Regions from separate parts of the Pararhizobium sp. PWRC1-1 genome, predicted to be linked through region 3. Evidence: riboswitches for the same ligand, from Rfam matches in the RefSeq annotation. Region 3 holds a riboswitch; each other region holds the start of a gene.
What was found. A riboswitch is a leader RNA that binds a small molecule or an ion and turns the genes downstream of it on or off. The one in region 3 is predicted to bind cobalamin.

Region 1 (7,212 bases), on a different contig from region 3:
AGGCAACCCGAACCAGAGGGGTGGAGATGGAACTGCCCTGCAGGCGATCAGCCAGGAAGTTGGTGTACCATTCGACGAACTGCATGACCCCACCTTCGTGTTCCGGCGAATAGGGACCGGGCTGATAGGCGGGAGAGCGGATGCCGAAGGCGTTTTCCTCGACGATCTGGCGGTCCTGGTCGTTGGTTTCGGTCCAGACATGCGTCAGTTCTTCGAGATTGTAGTCCACACCCTCGACGGCATCCTTGTGCACCAGCCATTTGGTGGTCACCTGGGTGAGTTCGGGACCAAGCGGCAGGACGCGGAAGGTGATGGCGTGGTCGGCCAGCACATGGTTCCAGGTGCTCGGATAGTGGAACAAGAGCAGCGTGCCAATATGGGACTGACTGACATCGTCGGAAAGCTGGCGCTTGACGGCGCGTTTGCCGGACATGGTGTAGCTTTCAGCCCCCTCGATCAGCGGCATGCGGGCGACGCGGAACTGGCCTTTGTGATCCATCTTGAATTCGCTCGGCAGGCCGGACGATTCGCAATGTGCCCAATGAGCGGCGATAATCGGATCATCCTTGGCGCCCTGCACGCCGGTGGCCGTCGGGGCTTCCGGATAGGTGCGGCAAAGTTCGGGGTGGTTTGCCGCGCAGTGGTAGCACTCGCGGTTGTTTTCCCAGACGAGCTTCCAGTTGCCCTTCTCGATGATGGTGCTCTCGAAAGCGACCTTGGTGTCCTTGAGATTGTGCGGTGTGACATAGGACGAGACCATGTCGCGCATGGGCTTGAAATCCATGGCCTCTTCAGCAAGGCAGATGAAGATGTAGCCGCCGATGGTTTCGCAATGGATCGGTTTCAGACCATGCTGGTTCTTGTCGAAATCCTCGCCCATCTGGCGGGCAAAAAGCAGCTTGCCGTCCAGCTCGTAAGTCCACTGGTGATAGGGACAGACAAGCTTGGCCGACGAGCCCTTGGCACCGGCGCAGACGCGCGAGCCGCGATGGCGGCAGGAATTGTGCAGCGCCCGGACGGTGCCTGAGCGGTCGCGGACGATGACGACCGGATACTCGCCGACCTGCACGGTGAAATAATTGCCGGATTTCGGGATTTCGCAGTCATGGCCGATGAACAGCCAGTCCTTGTACCAGATCTCCTCCATATCGAGCCTGTAGAGATCGGGATCGGTGTAGAAGGCCTGTTCGAGACTGTGGGTGTCGCGCCGGTTCTTCAATGTGCGGAGGACTTCACTGCGGAGATCCATGGTCATTTCCTTGTGCTCGCCAACTTTTTTGAAAGTTGCAGCAGACAGGAAAGGAACCGCCGGCGCGCCGGGAGAGCGCGTGGTTACAGTGGTTCTCCTTCCGGCTGCCCGCCGCAACCCAGATATCAATTTCATCACAAGGCTGGTTTCCGGGCTCTGGAGCTGTCCTTGCGGACGATCCCGGCGCCTTCCCGGATTTCTCCAGTGGCCTTTTGCCGAGGTTTCACTCCACCACCGTTGCGGGGGCAGCGCCGGATTTCGACCGGCTTCCCAATTCTCCGCCCTTCCCTATAAAGGCGGCACCTTGAGTGTCTTCATCTAATCCTCACGCTCGAAAAAACAGCCGCCAATTAACGACATCCGATTCCAGAATGACGACACGGAACATATTGCTTGGAGCCATGGTCAATCTGGCTATTTTATAAGCATAAACAATATGATCTGCTGAATTTGAAGCAAAAGTCCGGTTTTCCGCACAACGCTTCGGCAATCGGCCAAGACGCAGCCTCTTTGCGACATCCCGCGAGACAGATACGGCCGCTGCCCTTGCCAAACGACCGAGGGAAAAGGTTGGCGCCTGGCAAGACTGCATTAACCATAACGCGATAGCTTCGTTTCACAAGCGATTACGCGCCGGTGTGCTTTACCCGCACTCCGCCACAGTCTGGTACAGGCCGATGTCAAACCTGAGATATTTCGATGCCGCCGCGATCAAGCAGCCAGTTCAATCACCGAAGGCTGCGATCTATACGGAATTCCTGCGCACGGGCCGGATCAACCGCCACCAGCAGGAATGGAGTCCGACCGAAAAGCGCTACCTGACGTACCAGGAAGTGGCCACCCGCACCGGCAGGAAACTCGAGGCCGCCGGCACGGTCACCCATGACCGGATCAACGGCTTCCATCGCTCGATCCGCTTCCCGAAGATGCTTTTTCACCGCACACTCGCGGGTAGCCCGCATCTCGGCTATTGTCATGTGACGGCCGCGCGGACGAAATTTGCCAAGTTCGAGGATGTCCGCTGGTCGTTCTACATTGCCAATTTCTTCTCCGATATCGGCGACGACCAGCATTTTTTTGAGAAGATCAAGCTCGGTTACGCACGGATGTATTTCGCTGTCGCAACCGAGATGGACGCCGAAGCAGGCAAGTTGACGGTCAACCGTGCGGTGCATGACAACGGGCTGTTGTTTCGCACCCGCGATCCGAAGGAAGCGCTGAAGAACGTGCTTCTGCTCGGCGCCCGCAACGAACAGCTCCGCAAGATCATCAGCAGCCTCTGATCACTGCTTGTAGATCAGCCAGTCGCGTCCGGGCGGTTGCTCGTTTTCGGCTCCATGAACGATCGTCTGGTCTCCGCCCTTGCCCTGCGCCCTGGCGAGCGCTTTTTCGGCCGTATTGACGAGATCGAAGGCGTTGCCGGCGTCGTCCGACATACAAATGCCCACCGACAGCGTCACACAGCCGAGGTCGCGTCCGGTCTTTGGATGTTTGAAATGCGTGCCGCGCAAGGCCGAGCGCAAAAGTGCCACAAGCCGCACCACTTCCCGCTCCCCGCCTGCGTTGACCAGAAAACCGAAGCGGGTGCCGTCAAAACGGGCGACCAGTTCGCTTGAGGGAAAAGCCTGCTGGATAATGCCGCCGATATGCCGGGCCAGCGGTTCAGCCAATGCGGCCGCCTGTTCTGCCGACAGGCGCCGGCTGGTATCCGGTTCGGCAATGGCGATGCCACAGGCAAGCGGCAGATCGGGATCGGCATAGACCTTGGCGAGCGCCTTGTTGAAGGCACGGCGATTGGCAAGCCCCGTCACCGTATCCGAAAACTTCCGTGCTTCGAAGTCGGCAAGATCTTTCTGGACACCGGCGATGACGGTGGACTGCGCGGTGACGCTCTGCTCCAGTTCGGCATTGTGCGACACCTGCCGTTCGGTGGCCCGCTTCAGCGCCTGGATGGAAGTGGCAAGCGCGGCCTGACTCGCGTCGTCGGAAACCACCAGCGCTTTTGTCGCCTCGCTGATCAGCCGCCCGTAATCATCGAGTTGGTCTTTTTCGCGCGACAAGAGGTTCATGAAATTGCTCATCTCGTCGCGCACGATCGTCGTCGATCGCGCCAGCACGCTTGCCTCATGGTGATGCGGCAGATATTTGCGGCCAAGTTCGTCGAGCGCCGATTGCGACTTGTATTTGCCAAGCGCGATGAACTCGCGAACCAAGTCCGGATTGGCGCCGCCATAGGCTTCGTAGACGAGTTCGTAATTCCTCGGAATGGCGTCGATGCCCATCTGGTGCATGGCGGTGGCGATGCGCAGGGCAAGGTCGTTCGGCATGGATTTCTTGTTGGCCATAAGGGCTCCGGCTATGTGCAGGATCGGACAGCTAGCATAGGCAACTTTCCCCGCCGCTAACTGGAACTGTCGCATTTTAAGAAACCTTAACGCCGGATGTAGCGAACAGGCACAATTGACGGCGGCCCTCGAATGCGCTTGGCAACGCCCGGCCTGGCCCTGTAAAGGAAACCCGGAGCGCCTGCCTGCCTTTTCAAGAGGGGCGCATTGACGTTTGGAAGCTTGATGGCGCTGATCATAGACACACGGACCGAACCGGACCGCGCCTTGGCGATTGCCTGCGAGACGTTGGGCGAAGGCCTGCCGGTGGCGATCCCGACCGAGACGGTCTATGGGCTGGCGGCCGACGCCACCAACCCCGATGCGATCAGCCGCATCTATGAAATGAAGGGCCGTCCGCGCTTCAATCCGCTGATTTGCCATGTCGCCGATTTTGCCATGGCCGAGGCGCATGTCACCTTCGATCCCCTGTCGCGAAAGCTGGCCGAAGCCTTCTGGCCGGGTCCGTTGACGCTGATCCTGCCGATCAAGCCGGAAAGCAGCGTGCATCCGCTCGCATCCGCCGGTCTCGACACACTGGGCATCCGCATGCCGGAAGGGTTTTCGCGGCAGGTCATCAAGCGCTTTGGCAGACCCTTGGCAGCCCCCAGCGCCAACACCTCCGGCAAGATCAGCCCGACCAGCGCTGCCCATGTCAAAGCGGATCTAGGCGACAAGCTGAAACTGATCCTCGACGCCGGCGCTGCCGAAATCGGACTGGAATCGACCATCATCAAGGTCGAGGGCAATGAAATCCGGCTGTTACGGCCCGGCGGCCTCGATGTCGCCGATATCGAGGCGCTGACCGGCAAGAGGGTCGCAAGGCCGGAAACGGCGGGAGCTGTTATCGAAGCCCCGGGCATGCTGGCGTCGCATTATGCGCCGGGTGCTGCGGTGCGGCTGAATGCAACGGATGTCAAAGCCGGTGAAGCGCTGATCCGCTTCGGCGGCAAGCGTTTGCCAGGCGAGGAAACCGCCGCGATCATCCTCGACCTCAGCCCCTCCGCCAACTTGCGCGAGGCCGCCGCCAATCTGTTTGCATTTATGAAACAGGCCGATGCGTCTGGCGCCAAAACCATTGCCTTCGGCACGATACCCAACGAGGGTCTGGGCGAAGCAATCCTCGACCGGATCGAACGGGCTGCTGCCCCACGGGAATGACCCTATGACCAATGCCCTGCCCTCCGCCGATCTGATCGCCCGCTTCGCCGCCATAGTCGGCGCCGTAAACGCGCTGACCGATCAGGCCGACATTGCGCCTTATCTCGTCGAATCCCGCGGCCTCTACAAGGGCAATGCGCCATTGGTGCTCAAGCCCGGCAGCGTTCAGGAAATCTCGCAGATCCTCAAGCTTGCCAGCGAAACCGGTGTCGCGATCGTACCTCAAGGCGGCAATACCGGCCATGTGGCAGGGCAAATACCGCGCACGGGGGCCGCCGATATCGTCCTGTCGCTGCAGCGGTTGAACCGTATCCGCGACATCGATCCGGTCGGTAACGTCATCGTCGCCGATGCCGGCTGCATTCTCGCCGATATCCAGAAGGCGGCGGAAGCGCATGACCGGCTGTTTCCGCTGTCACTCGGCTCGGAAGGTTCCTGCCGGATCGGCGGCAATCTCTCCACCAATGCCGGCGGAACAGCTGTGCTTGCCTATGGCAATATGCGGCAACTCTGCCTCGGCCTCGAAGTCGTTTTGCCGACCGGTGAAATCTGGGACGGGCTGCGGCGATTGAAGAAGGACAATACCGGCTACGACCTGCGCGACCTGTTCATTGGCGCCGAAGGCACACTCGGCATCATCACCGGCGCGGTGCTGAAACTGTTTCCGCAGCCGCGTGGCCATCAGGTCGCCTTTGCTGGTTTGAACAGCGTAGAAGATGCGCTCACCCTGTTCGACAAGGCCTCAAGCCTCTGCGGTCCGGCGCTGACCGGTTTCGAACTGATGCCGCGCCTCGGTGTCGAGTTCACGGCAAAACACATTCCCGGCGTGCGCGATCCAATGGAGACGGTTTACGCCTGGTATGCGCTGATCGACATCTCCACTTCGGATTCGGCCGAAAGTGCCGAAAGGATGATGCAGGCGCTGCTTGAAACGGAAATTTCCAGCGGTCTCATCGAGAATGCCGTTGTTGCCACCAGCGAAGCCCAGCGCAAGAGCCTCTGGCATATGCGCGAAAGCATGTCGCCGGCGCAGAAACCGGAGGGCGGGTCGATCAAGCATGACGTGTCCGTGCCCGTGTCCAGCATTCCGGCTTTCATGGCGGAGGCCGACGCGGCGGTGATGAAAGCCATTCCGGGCGCCCGTATCTGCTCGTTCGGGCACATGGGCGACGGCAACATTCACTACAACATTTCACAGCCGGTCGGTGCCGACAAGGATCAGTTCATCGGCCGCTGGCGCGAGATGAACGCGATCGTTCACGGCATCGTCCTGAAATATAACGGCTCGATTTCGGCGGAACACGGCATCGGCCAGTTGAAGCGCGAGGAACTGGCCGAAGTCCGATCGCCGATCGAGATCGATCTGATGCAACGCATCAAGCACGCATTCGACCCCGCCGGGATCATGAACCCCGGCAAGGTGCTGAAAGCCTGATAAACGACCGGAGGTCAGCGACCGCCAAGGCGCAGCTGCGAGAGAGTGAACAACGCATCGGCGCTGATACCGCCCCCGCCGCCGCCCGACAGGATCAGCTGGGCGCCGGAAACATCGACATTGTTCTCGACGTCATAAAGTGCCGTGAAACGGATCAGCAGTTTGTCCAGCTTCTCCGGATCGTGCAGATCCTCAATTTTCATCACGCGGTTGATATAGGCGTATTGAACATCAACATCGGCGCTGGCCATGGCTTCCGGGATACTGAACGCTGTCCGGATGACCTGCAGCAATGCGCTGTCTGCCAAAAGGTCATAGGCTGAACCGATGCCGGATGCCTGGCGCCGGAAATAGAGCGCAAGACGGACACCGGCATTGTCCTCACCCTTCTGCTCTTCCAGGCTCTGATTGAGATAGAGATCCTCGGTTTCCAGCAGGCCGCGCTTGGTCTGAATGCTGATCTCCGGACGCGCGAGATTACCGTCCTTGTCGAAATTGTAGGAGGAAACGAGCTCCTTGTAGATCGTGGTGTTCGGATTTGTGTTGATCGGGCTGCTTGGATCACTGAAATCGGATTCAAACATCTGGCGGAGATAGTCCGTCGTGACCTTTTCAGGATCAAGGCCTGAGGCAACGAGGACGAAATCGACGAGACGCCGGTTGGACAACAGGCTATCGAGCGTTTTGATCTTCTCGACTTCGCCGCTGTAATATTTCGATTCCGCGGTTGCCTTTTTCTTGTCTTCATCGGTACCGAAACGGCTTTTCTCGATGACATAGGACTTTGCAGTATTGAGGATTTCGGATTCAGCCTGGGCCAGCATCGGCACGCCGAGTGTCCCATCAGGCTTGAAATTGAAGGCCTTTGCCAACTCGACGTAGCGTTTATCCTTCAAGGTATAGACGTAGCTGTTCGGATCGGTGAGATCGCTGGTCAGCACCTTTTTCAGCTTGCGCGCTGTATCGCCTTCCCGTTCAAGACC
Region 2 (7,212 bases), on a different contig from region 3:
AGATCGTCGCCTCCAACGCCAATCTGCGTGATTATACCGGAGCAATCTCACGCCAGAACCTTGATTTGCGCCAGGCCCGCAGCGATCTCCGGCGGATGGGATGCAGTTCCGGAAGCATGATCGTTGTCGGGGGCCCAAACGAGGATGCCTGCCAGAGCTTGGCTGAAGAAATCTCGCAAATGGAAATGGACCTCGAAACGCTCAAAGCCCGCAGGCAAAATCTCCTGGAGGGCGGCGCCAGCGAGATGACCCGGCGGCGCATCCATGCAGCGCTCGCTGTCAATCGCTGTGACGAGGAACAGGACGAAGTCTTGAGGGCTGCGGTCGAGGAACCCGAAACCCATCGCAATATCCTTGAGGACCTGCCGCCGGTCAGCGAAGACTACCGGGACCAGCAGGGGGCTGATGTCACCGATTTCAGGATGCAGCCCGATAGTTTTGGGCCGCATGACAATTTCGGGCCGTATGACGGATTTGGGCCGGGCGCGGACTATCCCGGCAGCCTGCGGACACTTTGCGTGCGCACCTGTGACGGGGCGTTCTTCCCGATCTCGTCGAATTCATCGCCCGCCGATTTCGCGCGCGATGCCGAAACCTGCCAGCGGCGTTGCCCCGGAACGGAAACAACGCTCTACTATCATGCGCTGACGACGGAAGAGACGGATCAGATGGTCTCCGCCGCGACCGGCGAGCCCTATGCCGAACTGCCGACAGCTTTCGCTTACAAGACCCGCGATCTCAGCCAACCCGGCCAATGCGGCTGCCGTCCGGTGGGACAAACCGCCATCCAGCAGAGTACACCCGGCAACGGCAAGGGCGTCGTCGATCTTCGCGCTAAAAAGGCGGATGGCACGCAGGCAAAGAGCACCGTCGCCGACCGGCCCTACAATCCGCAGGATAACAAGGTTCGCGTCGTCGGTCCAAGCTTCCTGCCCTCGCAGGAAACCTCGATCGACCTCAGGCATCCCGCTGGCCCAGGCTACCAGCAGCAGCAGACCAACTGATCATTCGCTTTGTCTGACGCCCCAGGCGTCCTCGAATACCAGATCGTCAAGGGACAACCGCTGTCGCCAGCCTTTGACGGCCAGTTCCGGCTCTGAATACAGCCTATCGACGTAACCGAGGCACAGCCAGGCGATGATCTCGATATGATCGGGAATGCCGAGAACGTCCTTGATATCGTGCTCGTGGAAAATGCTGACCCAGCCGACGCCGACACCTTCGGCGCGCGCGGCAAGCCACAGGTTCTGCACGGCGCAGACGGTGGAAAACGCATCCATGCGCGGATTGTGCGTCCGGCCAAGAACGACCTTTCCTGCACGGGTCGGATCACAGGTCACACAGATGCTGACAGGCGCCTTGCGGATACCTTCGAGCTTCAGCGACCGGTATTTGTCCTGCGCCTCGCCCTCAAACATCAGCGCGGCTTCCTCGTTGGCCCGCTGAAAGGCCTTGAAGACACGGGCGCGGCGGTCCTCGTCACGGACGACAATGAAGTTCCATGGCTGCATGAAACCGACAGAAGGCGCGCTGTGGGCGGCGGCAAGCAGCCGCGCGATCACGTCGCCCGGCAAAGGCTGCGGCAGGAACTGGTCGCGCACGTCGCGGCGGGTTTCGATGGCGCGGTAGACGGCGGCGCGCTCGTCCGATGAAAATGCGTCCGCCCTCACAAGGCGGTCTTGCGGTTCAATCTGCATCGTTTGATCCCCAACAATGCGAAACCTCCCGCCGTCCGCGCAGGTTTGGTCTATCTCGTCAGGCCGGTCTTCTGACTGCGGATCAACCGGCTTTGCAACCTTCCCGGATCAGATGAAGATCCAGTGGCATAATCCTGAAAAATCTCAAGATTCATCTATGCAAAGCCGTCCCCGTTACAGCGCTGGGCACGTCCCGGATTTTCACCGGATTCCCGATTCTCCCGCTAACGCAGGCACCTGAACGAGACGATATGGACATGGTGGGCCGCCAAATGCAAGGCGGCCCACCATGATCTCATCACATGGCCGCGACCGGATGCGGCGAACCGTCATAGGCGCCCCAGATCGACTGATCGAAGCAGATCACCGAGCCGGTCATCAGACCGGATTCACCGGAAGCCAGATAGGCGCAGGCACGCGCCACCTCGGCCGGATCGACCAGACGGCCGAAGGGCTGGCTTGCCGCTGCCTTCTCCAGCCAGTCGCTGGCCGCACCATGATATTCGCGCTGGATACGATCCTCGCCTTCCGACGCCATCCAGCCGATGTTGAGGCCATTGACGCGGATCCGGTTACGCAGCACAGCGTAGGCGGTGTTCTTGGTCAGCGTTTCCAAAGCCCCCTTGGAGGCGCAATAGGCTGCAATGAACGGCTGGCCGGCCTTGGCCGACATCGAGCCGATATTGACGATGGTTCCCTCGATCTTCTCCCGGCGCATGACGTTGATCGCCTCCTGCATCAGGAAAAATGGTGCGCGCACATTGACGGCGAACATCCGGTCGAACAGTTCCGGGCTGGTATCGAGGATCGTGCCGCGGTCGGTGATCGCCGCGGCATTCACCAGCGCATCGACCCGGCCGAATTCCGTGTCGCAGGCGGCCACCACCTTGCGCGCATCCTCCACCCGTTCGAGATCGGCCTGCACATAGACGACCTTGGTGCCGGTGGCCTTGCCGATTTCGGCGGCCTTGGCCTCGCCCTTGGCGGCATTGCGGCCACAAATCACGATGCCTGCCGCGCCGCGCTCGGCAAACAGCGTCGCGATCGCCGCCCCCAGCCCTTGCGTACCACCGGTCACGATCGCGATCTTGCCGTCCAGGCGGCCATAGTCATTGCTCATTGTTTTTCCTCCGTTTTTGATGTCGCCGATGCCAAAAAACTCCCGCCCGGCATTCGGGCAGGAGTTCAAATTGTAGGATATGGTTCCGTTAGCTGAGCTTCTTCTCCGACTGAGCTGCAAGCGCCGCGCTAAAGGCGGCCTCCTCCCAGCCACCCGACAGCGCTTCATGCATCAGCTGCGCCTGCGTCTTCGGGGCAAGCCCGCCAACGGGCGGGTCCCGGTCGAGATTGGTCGGGAAGGAATAGCCCTCGGCACAGGATGCGATGGCGCAAGCGGCTTCACCGCCAGACAGCCGGCCGTCCGCAAGCATTGCCTTCAAGGCCGGATAGAGCACGGCGCTCATGCGCTCCCGATTGACGGTTTCCATGGCCCGGCCGAACGCGGAGGAAACCTGCAAAAGGTTTGCAACACGCTTGATACCCTCGGAACGGTTGGTTCCGGCCGCATGGAAGAGTGCCGGATTGAAGAAGACCAGATCCCCCTTCGACAGGGGCAGCTGCACATGGTTGCGATTGAAATAGTCGCGAAACTCCTGGCGCTTCAGCGCCAGATAGCCCGGAACATAGGTCTGGCTGTAGGGCAGGAACAAAGTCGGCCCGCTTTCGAGCGGCATGTCGCAATGAGCAACCGCACCCTGCAGCGTCAGGACCGGCGACAGGCGATGGACATGCGCCGGAAACTGCTCGATCACCGATGATGTCTGAAAGCCGAGATGGTAATCCCGATGCGCCGATTGTGCCGCTCCGCCCGGATTGACCCTGTTGACCTGCGCGGTCATCTGGTAGTTTGGCCCGAGCCAGGCTTCGCTGACCAAGGCGATCAGCGCATTGCCATAGTAGGCGGCAAAATTCTGCGGGTCGCGCAGGCAGTGCTTTTCCAGCGAATTCCAGATCCGGTCATTGGCGCCCGGCTTGGCAAAATGGTCGCCGCCGCCGCTATTGGTCCGATGCTGCTCGTTGATGATATCGTCAAAAATGCGGCTTGCCGCATCGATGACGGCCGCGTCCTCAAACGCCCGCTTCAGCACCATGACACCAGGCCCTGTCGCAAATGCCTCGCAAATTTCGGCCAGCACCGCCCAGCGCCCCTCGCCCGAAACCGCGGCCTTCAGCACACTGGCGCTGTCGTAGATCAAAACGTTCTTCTCGACGGCCGCCGCATGCGGATAGTCGGCAAGCTGCGTCGTGCGCTCCACCTCGGCGCGGAAATCGTCAAGGTCGCAGGCGACTTCCGTCAGCCAGACCCGGTCCGCACGCTGCGTCAACATATTGTCGGTCTTCATCCCATTTCCTCCCGCCGGATGTCTGTCGTTGACCGCACTATACGCTGAGGAAAAAGCTGATATAGAGCAGAAATACCTCAAAAAACCATCAGAATGGAGCGACGGTGGCCCACGAATTTCTGGTCAAGGACATCGCTTTTCAGGCCGGCCTCAGCATCGCCACCGTCGATCGCGTCCTCAACGGGCGCCCTGGTGTGCGCAAACAGACAGAACTGCGCATCCACGCCGCAATCCGCGAGTTGGAGAAGCAACAGGCCGGCATCGAGGTCCAAGGCCGCAAATTCGGCATCGACATCATCATGGAAGCGCCGGATCGGTTCACTGACACCGTCCGAGACGCGTTCGAAAGCGAAAGCCTGACATTTCTGCCGACGATCTTCCGGTCGCGCTTTCATTTTGCCGAAACCATGCGCCCGCAGGAGATCGTCCAGTTGCTCGACCGGGTGCGCCTGCGCGGCACTGACGGGGTTGTCCTGAAGGCACCGGATGTGCCCGAGATCAGCGCCGCCGTGGCGCGGCTCGAACAATCCGGCATTCCCGTCGTCACGCTGGTGACCGACCTGCCCAATGCGCCACGCACCGCCTATGCCGGAGCCGACAACAGGGCTGCCGGCGAAACAGCTGCCTACCTGATCGGCGAACGCTTTTCCGGGGAGCCGGCGATCGTCCTTGCTACCCTGTCGAGCAGCCGGTTCCGCGGCGAAGAAGAACGGGAAATCGGCTTCCGCCGCACCTTGCGCAACCGTTATCCGTCGATCGGCATCGTTGAAATCAGCGAGGGGTTTGGCCGCGACGAAGCAACCGGCGCACTGACGGCCGAAGCGCTGTCAAACCATCCGGGCATCAACGCCGTCTATTCGATCGGCGGCGGCAATCGTGCAGTACTGGCGGCCTTTGCCGCAGCAGACCGGACCTGCGCCATCTACGTGGCACACGATCTCGACGCCGGAAATCTCGACCTACTCCGGGCGGGAAAAATCCATTTCGTCCTGCATCATGATTTGAAAGCGGACGTGCGCACCGTCTTCCGGGCGATCATCAGCCGCCGTGGCGCTCTGGCCGCACCGGGCGGCGCGCGTCTGTCAGCCGTCGAAGTCATAACACCCTACAACATCCCGCTATCTCTGCGATAAGTTACGCGGCCTGTTCGGTTTGCGCGGAACGCTCTGCATGGATCAGGTCATCGGCGGTCTGGACGCGATTGCGGCCGCGATTCTTGGCCAGATACAGCGCCTGATCGGCCAGCGGCACGATTTCACGGGCGATTTTCCCGTGTTCGGGAGCAAAGGCCAACCCAATGCTGCTGCCGACGCGCAGCAACCGTCCCTCGAACGGCACCGGCAGCTGCGCATCGACGATCAGCGCGTTGGCAAGCGTCATCACGTCGGCGCGCGAAACCGCGTGATTGACAATGATAGTGAACTCGTCGCCGCCGAGCCGCGCAACGACGCCGCGATCCGCGACACGATCGGCAAAACGCACGGCAAGTGCCTTCAACACCGCATCGCCGGCCGGATGGCCATAGGTGTCGTTGACCACCTTGAACTTGTCGAGGTCGAGGCAAAGCAGCGAGAACGGGCGATCCTTGACCTTGGCAAGCGAGGCGTGCAGGACATCGTCGAAACCGCTGCGGTTCAAAAGGCCCGTCAGCCGGTCATGCTTGGCAAGGTGACGGTTTTCCGCCTCGCTGTTCTGCAGAGCAGAAAACACCGCGCCGAACCGGGCTGCGATGAAAGCCATGATCAAGGCTGCCAGCATCGCAATGACGATCACGCTCGGCAGTGTTTCGGAGCGAACGAAGCTGCCGGGCGCGCGGGGCGTCCAGGCCGCAACCATGCAAGCGGGCTGCGAGCAATCGCTGACCGCGACGTGAATTGAGCCTTTCGGTACCTGGCGCAGCGGCGAAAAACCGAGATTGGATATACCGAGCCGGTCCTCCATGTCGCGGATCATGCGTTCGCTGAACGGCTTGATGGTGATCATCAACACCGGCTTGCGGCGGCCGGCTGGAATGCCCATTGTCTTGGGAACAACGGCCTGAACGACGACGATGCTCATCTTGCCTTCGATCATCCGCAGATCCGCGGCATGAATGTTTGGCAAGGGCGCGATCAGAGCATCCTTGTCGCTTTCGGCCGATTGCAGCGACCAGCCCCCGCCCTTGGCAACCAGTGCCGCCTCGTAGAGATCGTTCGCCTTCTCGATGAGATCATCAACCCATTTCAGCGTGCGCCCGCCCACCTCAGTATCCACTTTGCGGCCGTTTTCCACGGCCAGCAATGTCCGGTCGGAAGCGTCGGCAAAGATCATCCAGGAAAAACCGAAATCCCGCCACAGCCAGTCGGTCAGCTCTTGCTTGACGAAAGCATCGGTGAAAGTGCGGTCGGCAAGCTCTGCGAAGCTCTTGTCCCAATAGGACAGTTCGGCCTGGTACTGCACGACCGCATCGACCTGATGCTGCATCTCGCTTTCGACCAGTTTTCGCTCTGCGGTCAGACCGAACCGGTCCGCCTCGGTGACGGAACGGTTGAGCACGAAGGCAAGGCTGGCGACAATCAGCAAGGCGACCAGCGTGCAGGCCGTATGAATACCCAGAACTGCCCTGCTCGAATTTCGCTTTTTCGCCCCAAATGCCATGCCCGCCTCACCGGTCCTATTCACCAAACCTGCCCCCAGGTTTCATGCGTTTATTGAGACGGAGCCTAGGAAGTGTGGACTCTTAGGATTCCCAAATTAGCGCAGATATGATTCAAGGCTGTCTTTTGGAGACCGTCATGGGTGTTCTCGACCGTTTGATTCTTCGTGATGATCAATGGGAGCGGATGTCGCGACACATTATCGGTGACGATCGCACACGCGGTTCTTCAGGCCGTGACAATCGCATGTTCGTTGAAGCGGTGCTGTGGATCGTGCGAACAGGCTCGCCCTGGCGTGATCTTCCGGATGTGTTCGGTGATTGGAACAGCGTCTTTCGCCGCTTCAGCCGCTGGAGCCAAAAGGGGGTCTGGTGGCGTCTCTTCGAGGCGATGTCGGATGATACCGACTTCGAATACCTGATCGTCGATAGCACTATCATTCGCGCTCACCAACACGCCTCCGGTGCAAAAAAGGGG
Region 3 (7,212 bases):
AAGCCGCAACTCTCGATCGCACGGTGAGGGCACGCAGATACTGGCAATCATCCGATGGCCTGGCATCGGGAAACACGCTGGACGAAGCGATATTCCACGGCCTGAATGAACGGATCGAGCGGGATGCCTATGTCCTGTGGCAGGTGTCCAGCATCAGGGCCCGGCAGGCGTCGTGTTTTGACCCCAAATCTCTTGGCTGCCGGGAAATATCATCACTGACCGCCCGTATCGAGAAAGCCGGGCTTGTATTGCGCATGTTCGACATGACCAGTGATGTCAGCGTTCCCTCATTCACGGCCCTTGTAGCGCCCAGCGAAGTCTTGTCCTCACAGCGCCCGCGGTTTGTCGATGTGAACTATGGGGCCGGGACACATCCTTCCACTCGAGGGGCCATAATTCGGGCGATAACCGAAGCAGCCCAATCGCGCATGACCTATATCAGCGGCGCTCGGGACGACATCTATTCGTCGGTTTACCGCCAGACGTTGGCCGAGGAGACGCGCAGCCTGCTGAGTGCGGATCAGAGAACGCTTCATTTGCAGAATTTTGCCGATCTGGCGGGGGACAGTCTCAGCGAAACTATCGAGGTGTTCAGGGAAAAGGGGTTGGGGCCGGTCATCGCCGTGTCCCTATCCGATCCCTCCTGGCCATTTGCTGTGGCAAAAGTGTTGGCACCGGCGCTGGAAAACCCGGAAGGTGCCCGCGCACAACGGTACGGCTCCAGAGCGCTCGCCAGGGGATCGTTCGGATGAAAATCCTTCACGTTGGCCCAACGCTGCCGAATGCGCATCAATGGGCAGGCGATATTCTTGTCCGCGACCCGGCTGTGCAGGGGGATATCTTCCAGTCGGTGGAGGATGGCGCCACCGTCATTGGAATTGTGGATGGCGATTTTGAATATACCGCGCCGGTATGGCACAAGGAAATCCTCTTTGCGCTAAGCGCTGGTGTGACTGTACTCGGGGCAGCGAGCATGGGGGCGTTGAGAGCCGCTGAATGCCACGCATTCGGTATGATCGGCGTCGGCAAGATTTTCCACGAATATGCAACGGGAATCCGCGTCGACGATTCCGATGTGGCGCAGTTGCACGGACCGGCCGAGCTGGGTTGGCTGCCACTGAGCGAGCCGTTGGTCAACGTTTCCGCGACAATCGATGCGCTGGCGGAACACCATGTTGTCAGCGGCCAAGAAGCCTGCCAGCTGAATGCGATCGCCACCTCAATCTTTTTCAAAGATCGGACATGGCGGTCAATCATCGCGCTTGCCGACTTTATCGATGCGAGCAGGACGCCTGCCATTAGACAGGCGCTGAGGGCATTTTCGATCAACCAGAAGCGCGCCGATGCGCTCGAATTGTTGAAAGTCATGGCACATTGCAGCGGTGTTCGGGCCGCAGCTGAAACCGGTTGGCGGTTCCAGCGGACTACCCTTTGGAACGAAATGGTGAAACAACACTCCACGGCGAAAGTGCCGGGCGAACTATCTTGAGCTGTGTCACGCTTGTGTCACGCGCGGTTTCCGGTGGTTGCAGTTACTATTGCTGCACGATCATTGCGGAGCTAGAAATGACAGCAGCATTTGCCACTATACCGTTCAGCGGCCGGGACAACTCCGCCGAGGGCGAGATCGAGGAATTCCACGCTATTACGCGGCTTATCGTCTTTGCAAGGGAGAGCGCCGCTCTGCTCGATGCCGATCAAACTGTTTATTGCCTGGACCTGGCACTTGAGCAGATTGAAACGGAACTACGCCATCGCGCCGACAATTCGTCAGAGATGACGCCATATTTTAAGGATGGCATCAACAGGCAGTAAGCCGGAAAGAGCGGACACGATTCCAGGGTCGGGTTTCGCGCGGACAGGTTTTCCATCTAGTGAAAAAATAAAAGGAACCCGAACTGGTTGCGGGTTCCTTTTTTGTCGTGGCATTTGGGTGAAGCGATGAGACGCTCCCTCAGCCTAGATGGATGTGGTGAACAGCGGCGCGCAAGTGTTTCGTCCCGCCCTATATTTTCTCGGATCGCTGCAGCATGCCGAAAAGGTCACGCGGCTCGTCGGGATCGGCGATCATGTCGAGGTCCTGGTACAAGCCCGTTCCAGCCAATTTGCCCCTGACATAACGGAGCGCCGAAAAATCCTCGATGGCAAACCCGACGCTATCGAAAAGTGTGATCTGCCTGGCATCCCGGCGGCCGGTAGCCTGGCCGGTGACCACCTTCCACATCTCCGTGACAGGATATTCCGGCGGCATTTGCTGGATCTCCCCCTCGATACGCGTCTGAGCGGTATATTCGACAAAAGTGTCGGCGCGCTGCAGGATGTCGTGATGTAGCTCGGTCTTGCCGGGGCAATCGCCACCGACGGCGTTGATGTGGATGCCGGCGCCGATCATGTTATCGGTTAGGATCGTGGCGAGCTGCTTGTCGGCCGTGCAGGTGGTAATAATACCGGCGCCCTCAATCGCGGCTTGCGATGAGGTGCAGGCGGTCACCTTCAAACCGGAGTGGGAAAGGTTACGGGTGGTCTTTGCGGTTGCCATCGGATCGATGTCATAGAGTTGCACATGGTCGATGCCGCAGACCGCCTTGAAGGCCAGAGCCTGAAATTCCGCCTGGGCACCATTGCCGATGATCGCCATGGTGCGCGCCTATAGCCGTACCGAACGATGCTTGAGCGGTGGCTTCAATGCAATCTGAAAGCGACGATATCATCCCAATCCGGTATTGTGGCCGTCTTCATCTCCCTCTTCCTTTGTCGGCTGGGTCAAACCGGCAGGTTCCGGCGCGGCGAGGCGTTTTGTGTTAGAAGCCAATCACGCATGCATTTGACGTTGTCAGAATTGCGTGGCATGCGCGGATATACCAGATAGAATCCAAGTTCGTCAGCCATGTTCACATCGAAGGGACTGCACAAGCGGCCGCTCGCAAGATCGTCCTCGATCAAGGGTTCGCTCGCCAACGCAATACCCTGTCCGGCAACAGCGGCATCAATCGCCAGGGAGGCATAAGAAAACTTCACCGACTTCAGGGTGTTTACGTCCGTGGGGACGCCGGCGTGCTCCAGAAATACCGGCCACATGCCATGTGCGTCATGCAAAAGGACATGCTGCGGTAAATCCTGAACTGTCCCGAGTGGTTTTCCTGCTGCTTTGAGGGACGGACTGCATACCGCAAAAAGTTTTACTGGAAACAGCAGGTCACCCTGCAAACCCGCTCCAAAGGGCGGTTTCGTTTGGCGAACGGCGATATCAACACCATCACTTTGAAAGTTTGCCAGATTGTTTGTTGCCAGCACCTGAACTTCAATGTCAGGGTTGGCCTCGGAGAAGCGGCCAAGACGTGGAATGAGCCATTTCGTTGCGAAAGAATGTGTCACACTGATTGTGATGACTGTGTTCTGGGGTTTCAATTCTTGCGTCGCATCGGCAATCATCGATAGTGCACGTTGAACTGGCTTGAGGTAGCGCTGTCCGGCCTCGGTCAAAGCGAGTGTCCGGGGAAGCCGGTCGAACAGCTTAACGCCGAGCGAATCCTCAAGCGCCCGCACCTGCTGGGCGACGGCACCTTGAGTGACGCAAAGCTCTTCTGAAGCGACCCGAAAATTCAAATGCCGCGCAGCGCTCTCAAACATCCGAAGCGCATTGAGAGGTGGGTAACGGTAAGGTCCGCGTGCGCCAAGCATTCAATAGTTTTCCTACAGGCAGGACTATATCTTTCTGCTTAGTCTTCTGCTTCCTCCTGTGTCAACTTACCGGAATCGGCATAGCGCTTTTGAAGGGACATCAAATGGCAAATGAAAAGATCGCGGTCATCACGGCGGGCGGTAGCGGCATGGGGGCTGAAGCCGCCCGTAAGCTCGCTACGGACGGTTACAAAGTGGCAATTCTGTCGTCGTCCGGTAAAGGCGAAAAACTCGCAGCCGAACTGGGAGGCGTCGGCATAACCGGATCCAATCAATCTAATGAAGATTTGAAGAGACTGGTTGATTTGGCCATCTCCAACTGGGGCCGTATTGATGTGCTCGTCAACAGCGCGGGCCACGGTCGCCGCGCACCGATCCTCGATATATCCGATGACGATTGGCACAAGGGCTTGGACACCTACCTGCTCAACGTTGTCCGCGCGGTTCGGCTCGTCACACCGGTCATGCAGAAACAGCAATCCGGCTCCATCATCAACATCTCGACCGCATGGGCGTTCGAGCCATCCGAAATGTTCCCCACATCGGCCGTATTCCGGGCCGGTCTTGCCGCCTACACGAAGATTTTCGCGGACACCTACGCCAAGGACAATATCAGGATCAACAACGTCCTTCCGGGATGGATCGACAGCCTGCCCGCGACGGACGCGCGACGGAATAATGTGCCGATGCAGCGATACGGCAAGAGCGAGGAAATTGCGGCAACGATCGCATTCCTGGCCTCGGATGGGGCAGGGTATATCACCGGGCAGAATATTCGTGTCGACGGTGGCCTCACACGGTCCGTCTAAATCAACCCCATCGACACGAATGGATTTCGGCAAGTCATTCGACAATTCACGAAAATGGCTGTTCTCAACGCTGAGAACAGCCATTTTCACTGATACCGGCCGCAAAAGGCAGAAGGCACCGGAAAGCGTGCGGGCATTGGCAACAGCTGTCTCAGCTCTCCGCGACGCAAAGAAGTATCTTCCCGATCGCGGATCTCTCCTGCAGCAGACGATGAGCCGACGCGCCTTCTGACAGAGGAAAGACCGCAGCGATTTCGACCGAGAGTTTGCCAGAGCCGATCAGGGAAAAGAGCTTTGAAGATCGCTCTATCCTGTCCTCCCGGGTCCTGAGTACGTCCACCAATCGCCGCCGACTATCGGCTTGGATTGGAACCCCAATTGCACGCCTTGATTGCGGACGCTCACCAACAGTCCTGAGAAATGTCCTGGCCGCCAACAAACGAATTCTTGACGGCGAGATCATGCGTCCTCTAAGTGATCGGGACGGTTTCCGGAGGGATGACTCCCGACGGGATTAATAGGGAACACGGTGCGGATGACCTATATGGGGCCAAAACCGTGGCTGCCCCCGCAACTGTAAGCGGATTGCCGATATATCCTTGTGACCTCCTTCGGGATGGTCATGCCACTGTACCGAGGTGCGGGAAGGCAGATATTCGGTGCACATTCGCGAGCCAGGAGACCTGCCGTCAAAACAGTGTCCACCATCCCGGACGGGGTTGTCCGGAGAGGAGCATGAGATGACGATTTTCGACGTTTCCATTGGCGTAGCGCCTTCAATTTCCCTCCCCCGCGTAGCACACCGGCATTGTTAGTTCTCTGCGGCGCATGAGCCGTGACCGCATGTGTCTTGCATGTTTTGCCGTTTGCTCTGCCGCATGCCGGCTACCTTTTCACCTATCGCTGGTCAGGCCCGGACGGGCACTTGCCAGACTCTTAATACGAGGATCTTCATGAATCGCTACGTTTCGCGCGCTGTCTTGTTTTCTATGGCGGCGCTTTCGGCAGCCGCCCTTGCCCCGCAATCCAATGCCGCATCGACCACCTATCCGCTGACGATTACCAATTGCGGCCAACCGGTCACCTTTGAAAAGGCGCCAGGAAAGACGGTTTCCATCGGTCAGGGCATGACCGAAATCCTCTATTCGCTCGGGCTTGCCGACAAAATCGTCGGAACGGCCGTCTGGGTTGGGCCGGTATTGCCGGCCTATGCGGCGGTCAACAAATCGATCAAGCGCTTGGCCGACAATGATCCAAGCTTCGAATCCGTCGCCGGCCAGGAGCCGGATCTGGTCGCAGCCGAGTTCGAATGGCATGTCGGCACGCAAGGATCTGTCGGCAAGCGCGAGCAGTTTGCAGAGCTGGGTATCAAGACCTATGTTTCTCCCGCCGATTGCGTGGCCAAGGTCAACACCGATGGCGGCGACGGCGTGCGCAAGGAACTCTTCACGATGGGCCTGATCTATCATGAAATCAGTGAGTTAGCGCAGATCTTTGATATTCAGGATCGCGGCGATGCATTGATCGCCACCTTGAAAAAGCGCGAGGCTGATGCGGTTGCATCGCTTGGCGGATCGAGCAAAGACCTGCCGATCGCGTTCTGGTTCTCCAGCAAGGAAGTGCAAGGCGATGCCTTTATCGCCGGCAAGAACAGCGCGCCGGCCTATATCCTGAAGACGCTTGGCGCAAAGAATGTCGTCACCACCGAAGAGGAGTGGCCGCTGGTGGGCTGGGAAACGATCGCCCAGGCCAATCCTGCGGTGATCGTCATTGCGACGATGGATCGCCGCCGGTATTCGGCTGACGATCCGAAGGTCAAGATCGACTTCCTCGAAAAGGATCCGGTTACCAGCCAGCTTGACGCCGTCAAGAACAAGCATTTCGTCGAGATGGACGCGCAGTCGATGAACCCGACCATTCGAACGATCGACGGTCTTGAAATTCTTGCTGCCGGCATCAAGTCGTTCGGTCTGGCGAAATGAGCCAAGGTCTGATGACCCGGCAGGGATGGGGAGCGCTTGCCGCGCTCTGCATTCTTTCCATCCTTGTGTTGGGTTTTGCCGTCAGCCTTGCGGTGTCAATCGGTGAAATCTCCATTCCGATCGGTACGACTGTCAAAGCAGTCGGCAACCGCCTGTTCGGAACCGGGTTCGAGCTGAGCCGCATTCATGAGGGCATCATCTGGGACTACCGTCTGAGCCGGGCGCTGGTTGCGGCGAGTTCGGGCGTTGCGCTAGCGCTTTCTGGCGCGATCCTGCAGGCCCTGCTGCGCAATCCGCTGGCGGAGCCATACGTTCTGGGGGTTTCCGCCGGTGCATCGACAGGCGCCGTTGCGGTGATGATCCTCGGTCTTGGTTATGGTGTTTTAACATTGTCTGCCGGGGCGTTTATCGGTGCGGTGATTGCTTTTCTATTCGTGTCTCTGCTCGCCACCGGGGCAGGGGGAGGGGCTGACCGGATCATTCTTGCCGGGGTGGCGGGGTCACAGCTGTTCAACGCACTGACCTCCTATATCGTCACCACGTCAGCCAATGCCGAACAGGCGCGCGGCGTGATGTTCTGGCTGCTTGGCAGTCTTTCCGGTGTGCGCTGGCCCGATGTCTACCTGGCAGGACCGGTGGCGATCATGGGCTTTGTGCTGTGCATGTTCTATGCGCGCGCGCTCGACGCGTTTACGTTCGGCACCGATGCTGCCGCAGCACTCGGCATTCCTGTTGCCCGG
Region 4 (7,212 bases), on a different contig from region 3:
GTACCGTTAAGGTCAGCGTAAGTATTCCACTGGAGAAATCAACCTCCGGAATCGTCTTAAGCCATGCAGGCGGCGTTTGCGGGGTCTGGAAGGGGCCACGCAAGCTGTTGAATTTAATGAGCCGGGCAAGTTTTTTGTGCAAATGCGCCCCTCTATGGCGCAAAATTAGCGCTGCTTCACACAAGAGTTGCGGAGCGTGTTTTATCCCGGACAAATTCTGTTCCGTATGCGCCTTCGCATTGTTTTTCATCCGGCATGAAAAAAAGTGAAAAAAACACGTAATTCATCTTTGGTTAAGCTCTCACTAACCATCCGGTAACACTGTCAGGCTAATTGTTTTCCTGCGGCGGGGGATACTTGGCCGCCCGGCTGGATTAGGTTTTGCGTCCCGGCCGGAGCGATCTCCGGGTGTATGCCGGAGCGGCCATGTGTAGCTTTGGCAGACCGCACGGTTCCGGAAGGAACGGGTGCGGTTTTCGCGTTTACGGCATATCGTTTTTGCGGACAGGCACAAAAAAACCGCGCCCTTCAAACAAGGGCGCGGTTCGAAGTGTCAGTCTGGGAGTGGGGGTCAGCCGACGCTGCGTGTCCGGATGAAGCCGAGCGGGCCGAAGGGTGCGGACATGACCGTGTTGCGAACACGCGACTGGCTCTCGGGAACCTTCGAGTTCCAGGCGATCTGAACGAAATTGGGCTTGCTGAAGATGAACAACATCTGGGTGTGACCTTGGGTGTGGAGCGCCGTTCGCTCCGTGCTTTGATGCTGCTGATATAAGCCTGTTTTGGCGGAATACAACGAGTATTTTTGCCACGTGATGTCGCTTTTTGGATGGTCTGATATGCGTCCCATACAAGCCTTGCAGCGACCTGAAATATCGCGTGAAAACCGGATGCCAAACACGGCGGAAATGCGGCGGAATATGGCTTTTCTTGCGGTGGCTGCAATGCTAGAGGAGGCCTCATGACAAAGACGATCATGCTCCAGGGAACCGGCTCGGATGTCGGAAAAACGGTACTCGTGGCGGGGCTCTGCCGCATCGCTGCCAATCGTGGCCTGAAGGTCGCGCCGTTCAAGCCGCAGAACATGTCGAACAATGCAGCGGTTTCGGACGACGGCGGCGAAATCGGCCGGGCCCAGTGGCTGCAATCGATGGCGGCGCGCATTCCATCATCGGTGCATATGAACCCGGTTCTCTTGAAACCCCAGTCGGAGACCGGCAGCCAGATCATCGTCCAGGGCAAGGTGGCGGGGCAGGCGAGAGGCCGCGATTATCAGGCTTTGAAGCCGAGGCTGATGGGCGCCGTCATGGAAAGCTTCGAAATGGTGCGGACAGGCCTCGATTTGGTTGTCGTCGAAGGGGCTGGATCGCCCGCCGAAATCAACCTGCGCGCCGGCGATATCGCCAATATGGGATTTGCCACCCGCGCCAACGTTCCGGTTGTTCTCGTTGGCGACATCGACCGCGGCGGCGTCATCGCCTCGCTGGTCGGCACCCACACCATTCTGTCCGGCGAAGATCGTGCCATGATCAGCGGCTATATCATCAACAAGTTCCGGGGCGACGTGTCGCTGTTTGACGATGGGATTGCGGCGGTCGGCAGTTTTACCGGCTGGTCCTGTTTCGGCGTCGTGCCCTGGCTGAAAAGTGCCGCCCGCCTGCCGGCTGAAGATTCCGTGGTTCTGGAAAAGCTGGCGCGAGGGACGGGCAGGGCGTTGAAGGTCGCCGTGCCGGTTTTTTCGCGCATCGCCAATTTCGATGATCTTGATCCGTTGGCTGCCGAACCCGAGGTCGATCTCGTTTTTGTTCGCGCCGGCGAGCGCATTCCCGCTGACGCCGGTCTGGTGGTTATTCCGGGATCGAAGGCGACGATTGCCGATCTCGCCGATTTTCGCGCGCAAGGATGGGACCGTGATCTGCAGGCGCATGTGCGGCGTGGCGGCCGTGTCATCGGTATCTGCGGCGGCTATCAGATGCTCGGAAACCGGGTTGCCGATCCGCATGGCATCGAAGGCAATGTCGGTGAGATCCGCGGGCTCGGCCTTCTTGCGGTCGAAACGGAGATGGCGCCGGAGAAGACGGTGCGCAACAGCCGCGCCCGCTCGGCGATCTACGATGTGGCGCTGGAAGGCTACGAAATTCACCTCGGCCGTACCACCGGTGCCGACTGTACCCGGCCGGCTGTGATTATCGACGGCCGCCCGGATGGAGCGGTCTCCGCAGATGGCATGGTCAGCGGAACCTATCTGCACGGGCTGTTTGCCAGCGACGCCTATCGTGCAGCGCTGCTCAAAAGTTTCGGCATCGAAGGCGGCGGCGAAAACTACCGGCTGTCGGTTGACCGTGCGCTCGACGATGTCGCAGCCGAGCTGGAAGCCGTGCTGGAGCCGCGCTGGCTCGACAGCCTGATGTCCTGAGCCGAAGCGAACCCTTTTAGATTTCTCCGGATGCCTCGCGGCGTCTGCGGTCAAGCTCTTCGCTGTAACGGCGCAGCGTATGGCTTTCCGTCAACAGGCCAACGACGCGCCGTTCGATGAGATTGTTGACCACGGCCAGCCCATCGCTCTCCGTGGTGTCGAACAAGGCGGCTGCCTGCTTGGCGTTCATGTTCGGCTGCAGGAAATCGTTTGGGAGGCGGATGAAGCCGGAAAGGCCCTGCTTTTCCTCGCTGGCCTCGATGGGGCTGGCATAGACTTCGGGAACCTGAATGATGCCGGCATATTTTGCGCCGTCGACGACGACGACCCGTTGTGTCGATCCAAGCGGAAAGTCTCTCCGGAAATCCTCCAGCGTTGCCTGAATGTCGATCGTGCGGACATCGGTGCGCATCAGGCGGCCAACCGTCAGGTTCCTGATCCAGCCGACATCATGGGCGCTACGGATGCTTTCGCCGCGCAGGTGAAAACGCCATGTGGCGAATGAGTAGCCGAAGGTGGTCCGTACGACGAGTGATGAGGTGATCACGGCTGCCAGAACAAGGACGGTGATCGGAAAGTCGCCGGTGATTTCCAGTGCCAGGAATGTCATGGTCAGTGGCCCGCCGATAATGGCGACCGCCAGCGAACTCATGCCGACGACTGCGTAGATGACTGGCGTCAGCGTTGCGTGGGAAAATATGTAGGGCGCGGAAAAAGCAAACAGCTTGCCGAGCAGCGCGCCCATGAACAGCGAGGCAAAGAACAGGCCGCCGCGAAAGCCGGAGCCGATCGAGACGGCCGAGGCGAGTGATTTCATCAGGAACAGGCCGATCAGCATCGGGATCGCCGGCGAACTGGCGAGATTGAGATGCAGGGCGCCGTGACCGGCCGAAAGCACTTGCGGCGATACCAGTGCCAGAAGCCCGACGACGATGCCGCCGAGCGCCGGGCGCATGGGAGCAGGGATCGAGCTGCGGCGGGCAAGCCCCTCGATCAGCGAGACGCCCTTCATCAAAAGAATGCCCATGCCGGCGCAGAGGCAGCCGAGCAACAATGCCGGCAGATAGTCGGCCGGGACGACGGCGCCGAACTGACCGACATCGATGGTAAAATCGCCCGCATACAGCCATCTGGCCACGAGATTTGCGATCAGGGCGGAAACCACGACCGGTGTCAGCGACACGATCGTATAGGTGCCGATGATCAGCTCGAAGGCATAAAAGGCGCCCGTCAACGGTGCATTGAATGCGGCAGCGATGGCACCGGCGGCGCCGCAGCCGACCAGGGTGCGCAGGTCCGAGCGGCGAAGCTGCAGCGAGATGCCGAGTTTTGACGCAATGCCGGATGCGAGCTGCGTATAACCGGCCTCAAGCCCGACGGACGCACCAAAACCATTGGAGATCAGGTTCTGGATCGCAACGATAATGCTATCGGTCAGAGACAGGCGGCCACCATGCAGCGCGTTCGCCTCGATCGGGTCGACCATCGGCTTCTTGCGCCACGACGCCAGAACGACCATCACCAGGCCGAGAATGATCCCACCGGCCACCGGCGCGATCAATATGGAAATTTCGCCCTGCAGATTGCTGGAACTCAGCCTTTCGTCATCGGCAATGCCGAAGATCAGGCTGTGCAGGCGGCTCGATATGATGCTCATCGCGGTGACGGCAAGACCCGACGTAACACCGACGATCATGCCCGCGACGACCAGGCCGAGTTCGCTCCGCCGCGCAAAGGCCCGCATGCGCCCGAGATCGAAAAGCAGCGAGAGATAGCCGAGCCGCCGCAGGTTAAGTTTCGGAATCATCTTCAGCTTCATTGCCTGGCCATCCTGTCTCTGCGCCGTCGTGGGCATTTCCGCTTTTCTTCGAATTGCGAAAACGGCCTGTCTTTTTTTCTACGCAATTTCGGACGCAAAACCGCTGCGCACTTCCGCTGGAATTGCTCTAGAAGGCATGGTCTGGGAGATCAAGCTTAGTCTTGCCGAGGCCGGGCCAAACCATGGCGGCGAGTGAGTGCCGCAATTGACTTGATCCAGGCGAGCGCCTAATCATCGGTCATTGGATGGTTCCCGATATGCCGTTTGCATGTCGGGAGTAAATGGGAATGCGACGGGCCGGACCCAGACCGGGCGTCCTTATCGCAGCCGACCCCGCGACTGTAGAACGGTCAGGGTTCGCCATCCGGGAAAGCCGATGTTACCGGACTGTCCGTATTCGCGGCAGCGGCATGGATCGGCCCAACCGGAAAAGCCACTGGAGTGACGTCACGATCAGCCGGGGCCGGACGCCTCTATTATCTACGAATCGTCCACCTCTTCGTGATGCCCGTCGATTGCGGTAACGCAATCTGGCGCAAAACACTCCGGGAAGGCGAGGCGAACCCGTTCGTCCCATTTGGGGCGTGGCGCCGTGAGCCAGGAGACCTGCCATCCTCAAGGGCCCCGTTTTAGATTGGGGTTCGCCCAACCCAGGGAGAGATACTCCCGATGCCAGCACGGAGGTTGTCATGGCTTTATCATCCCGTCCCCGGAACGGCCTGTTTCGCGTTGCCGCGAATGCTGGTTTTCGTGAGCCAAGAATTCTTGTTCTTTCCGGCGCGCGCTGAGGCCGGGATCATTTCATGACATCGATACAGTCAGGCAGCGTGCTGGTTCTGGGCGGCGCCCGTTCCGGCAAATCCACCTTCGCCGAAAAACTCGTGACGGCGTCGGGTCTGCGCATGCATTACGTCGCGACCGGAAGGGCTTGGGACGACGAGATGCAGGCAAGGATTACCGAGCATCGCGATCGCCGCGGACCAGAGTGGCAGACCCATGAAGAGCCTCTCGATCTTGCCGGCTGCCTGAAGGCGATCGATGCGCCTGATCGCATCGTTCTGATCGATTGCCTGACGCTCTGGGTCACTAATCTGATGATGGAGCATCGGGATATTGCGGCGGAATTTAAACGGCTTGCGGCCTATGTGCCGCAGGCAAAAGCCCGGCTGGTCTTCGTTTCGAACGAGGTCGGCCTGGGCATCGTGCCGGAAAACCGGATGGCGCGTGACTTTCGCGACCATGCCGGCCGGCTGCACCAAATCGTTGCGGAGATATCCGCAGACGTCTATTTCATCGCGGCTGGATTGCCGCTGAAAATGAAGGGTTGATCCATGACTATTGAAAAGGCCGTCCACGGCAAGATCCCGGCGACCGTCATTACCGGCTTTCTCGGTGCCGGCAAGACGACGATGATCCGCAACATCCTGCAGAATGCTGGCGGCCGCCGCATCGCGCTGATCATCAACGAATTCGGCGATCTTGGCGTCGATGGCGACGTCCTGAAGGGCTGCGGCGCCGAAGCGTGCAGCGAGGACGATATCATCGAGCTGACCAATGGCTGCATCTGCTGCACCGTCGCCGATGATTTCATCCCGACCATGACCAAACTGCTGGAGCGCGAGAGCCGCCCGGACCATATCATCATCGAAACGTCCGGTCTGGCGCTGCCACAGCCGCTGATCGCAGCCTTCAACTGGCCGGATATCCGCACGCAGGTCACCGTCGATGGCGTCATCACCGTTGTCGATAGTGCAGCTGTTGCGGCCGGACGGTTTGCCGACGATCATGACAAGGTCGATGCGCTGCGCGTCAACGACGACAATCTCGATCACGAAAGCCCGATCGAGGAACTGTTCGAAGACCAGCTGACCGCGGCCGACCTGATCATCCTCAACAAGACCGACCTGCTCGATTCGACCGGCCTTGCCTTTGTCCGCAACGAGGTCTCTTCGCGCACCCACCGCAAGCCGACGATGATCGAGGCGAAGAACGGCGAGGTTTCCGCCGCCGTCCTGCTCGGCCTTGGTGTCGGCACCGAAAGCGACATCGCCAACCGTAAATCCCATCACGAGATGCAGCATGAGGCCGGCGAGGAGCATAGCCATGACGAATTCGACAGCTTCATCGTTGAACTGGGGTCCATTACCGATCCCGCCAGTTTCATCGAAAAGCTGAAGCGGATCATCGCAGAGCACGACGTGCTGCGCCTGAAGGGCTTTGCCGATATTCCCGGCAAGCCGATGCGCCTTTTGATCCAGGGCGTCGGCGCCCGCATTGACCAGTATTTCGACCGCCCCTGGGCTGCCGGCGAAGTGCGCCGCACGCGCCTGGTCGTCATCGGCCTGCACGACATGGATGAAGCGGCCGTGCGTGCTGCGATCGCTGCGGCGGTTTGACAATGGTGAGCGCGGCGTACCCCCCTCTGTCCTGGCGGACATCTCCCCCACAAGGGGGGAGATCAGCTGTGGCTGCCTCGCGCTCAAATTTCTTGGTGCAAGCGTCCCGGCACCGCGCGGCCCCGATCTTCCCCCTTGTGGGGGAGATGTCACGGAGTGACAGAGGGGGGTATCGCTGCCTTTGGGGAATACCATGCATCTCCTCCTAGCTCAGAAAGGCACGATTACCGACGGCGAGGAAGCGATCGATCTCGGTCAATCACCAGCCGATATCCTGTTCCTGTCGGCAGCGGATACCGAGCTTTCGTCGATTGCTGGCGCGCACCGCACGCGTGGAGGAAAGTCGAGCCTGCGGGTGGCAAGCCTTCTGACGCTCAAGCACCCGATGTCGGTCGATACCTATGTCGAGCGCACGGCGCGTCATGCCAAGCTGATCATCGTTCGCCCACTCGGCGGCGCCAGCTATTTTCAATATGTGCTGGAGGCGCTGCATGCAGCCGCCGTCACCCATAAATTCCAGATTGCCGTGCTGCCGGGCTGCGACAAGCCCGATCCCGGGTTGGAGCCGTTCTCGACCGTCT

Region 1: another riboswitch for cobalamin. It lies ahead of ACP7E0_RS11940 (aromatic ring-hydroxylating oxygenase subunit alpha); the one in region 3 lies ahead of ACP7E0_RS30325 (ABC transporter substrate-binding protein).
Region 2: another riboswitch for cobalamin. It lies ahead of bluB (5,6-dimethylbenzimidazole synthase); the one in region 3 lies ahead of ACP7E0_RS30325 (ABC transporter substrate-binding protein).
Region 4: another riboswitch for cobalamin. It lies ahead of cobU (bifunctional adenosylcobinamide kinase/adenosylcobinamide-phosphate guanylyltransferase); the one in region 3 lies ahead of ACP7E0_RS30325 (ABC transporter substrate-binding protein).

The regions. Positions count from the first base shown of each region.
Region 1 is NZ_JAFCXE010000006.1:119,693-126,904, forward strand. Features, by position in the region: gene ACP7E0_RS11940 (aromatic ring-hydroxylating oxygenase subunit alpha) at 1-1,249, opposite strand, end outside; cobalamin riboswitch at 1,373-1,571, opposite strand; gene ACP7E0_RS11945 (DUF6656 family protein) at 1,927-2,532, shown strand; gene ACP7E0_RS11950 (diguanylate cyclase domain-containing protein) at 2,533-3,594, opposite strand; gene ACP7E0_RS11955 (L-threonylcarbamoyladenylate synthase) at 3,820-4,794, shown strand; gene ACP7E0_RS11960 (FAD-binding oxidoreductase) at 4,799-6,229, shown strand; gene ACP7E0_RS11965 (DUF1217 domain-containing protein) at 6,244-7,212, opposite strand, start outside.
Region 2 is NZ_JAFCXE010000007.1:173,542-180,753, forward strand. Features, by position in the region: gene ACP7E0_RS13535 (DUF2865 domain-containing protein) at 1-1,004, shown strand, start outside; gene bluB (5,6-dimethylbenzimidazole synthase) at 1,005-1,697, opposite strand; cobalamin riboswitch at 1,742-1,952, opposite strand; gene ACP7E0_RS13545 (SDR family oxidoreductase) at 1,996-2,817, opposite strand; gene ACP7E0_RS13550 (phytanoyl-CoA dioxygenase family protein) at 2,906-4,099, opposite strand; gene ACP7E0_RS13555 (LacI family DNA-binding transcriptional regulator) at 4,204-5,232, shown strand; gene ACP7E0_RS13560 (diguanylate cyclase domain-containing protein) at 5,234-6,736, opposite strand; one part of gene ACP7E0_RS13565 (IS5 family transposase) at 6,874-7,201, shown strand; one part of gene ACP7E0_RS13565 (IS5 family transposase) at 7,201-7,212, shown strand, end outside.
Region 3 is NZ_JAFCXE010000029.1:15,627-22,838, reverse strand. Features, by position in the region: gene ACP7E0_RS30360 (YcaO-like family protein) at 1-752, shown strand, start outside; gene ACP7E0_RS30355 (TfuA-like protein) at 851-1,489, shown strand; gene ACP7E0_RS30350 (hypothetical protein) at 1,567-1,815, shown strand; partial or broken gene ACP7E0_RS30345 (ornithine cyclodeaminase) at 2,006-2,647, opposite strand; gene gcvA (transcriptional regulator GcvA) at 2,764-3,681, opposite strand; gene ACP7E0_RS30335 (SDR family oxidoreductase) at 3,786-4,490, shown strand; gene ACP7E0_RS30330 (zinc-binding dehydrogenase) at 4,642-4,953, opposite strand; cobalamin riboswitch at 4,958-5,195, shown strand; gene ACP7E0_RS30325 (ABC transporter substrate-binding protein) at 5,480-6,472, shown strand; gene ACP7E0_RS30320 (FecCD family ABC transporter permease) at 6,469-7,212, shown strand, end outside.
Region 4 is NZ_JAFCXE010000026.1:41,643-48,854, forward strand. Features, by position in the region: gene ACP7E0_RS29080 (hypothetical protein) at 1-269, shown strand, start outside; gene ACP7E0_RS29085 (hypothetical protein) at 572-715, opposite strand; gene ACP7E0_RS29090 (cobyric acid synthase) at 962-2,416, shown strand; gene ACP7E0_RS29095 (chloride channel protein) at 2,433-4,223, opposite strand; cobalamin riboswitch at 4,465-4,863, shown strand; gene cobU (bifunctional adenosylcobinamide kinase/adenosylcobinamide-phosphate guanylyltransferase) at 5,039-5,563, shown strand; gene cobW (cobalamin biosynthesis protein CobW) at 5,567-6,631, shown strand; gene cobN (cobaltochelatase subunit CobN) at 6,825-7,212, shown strand, end outside.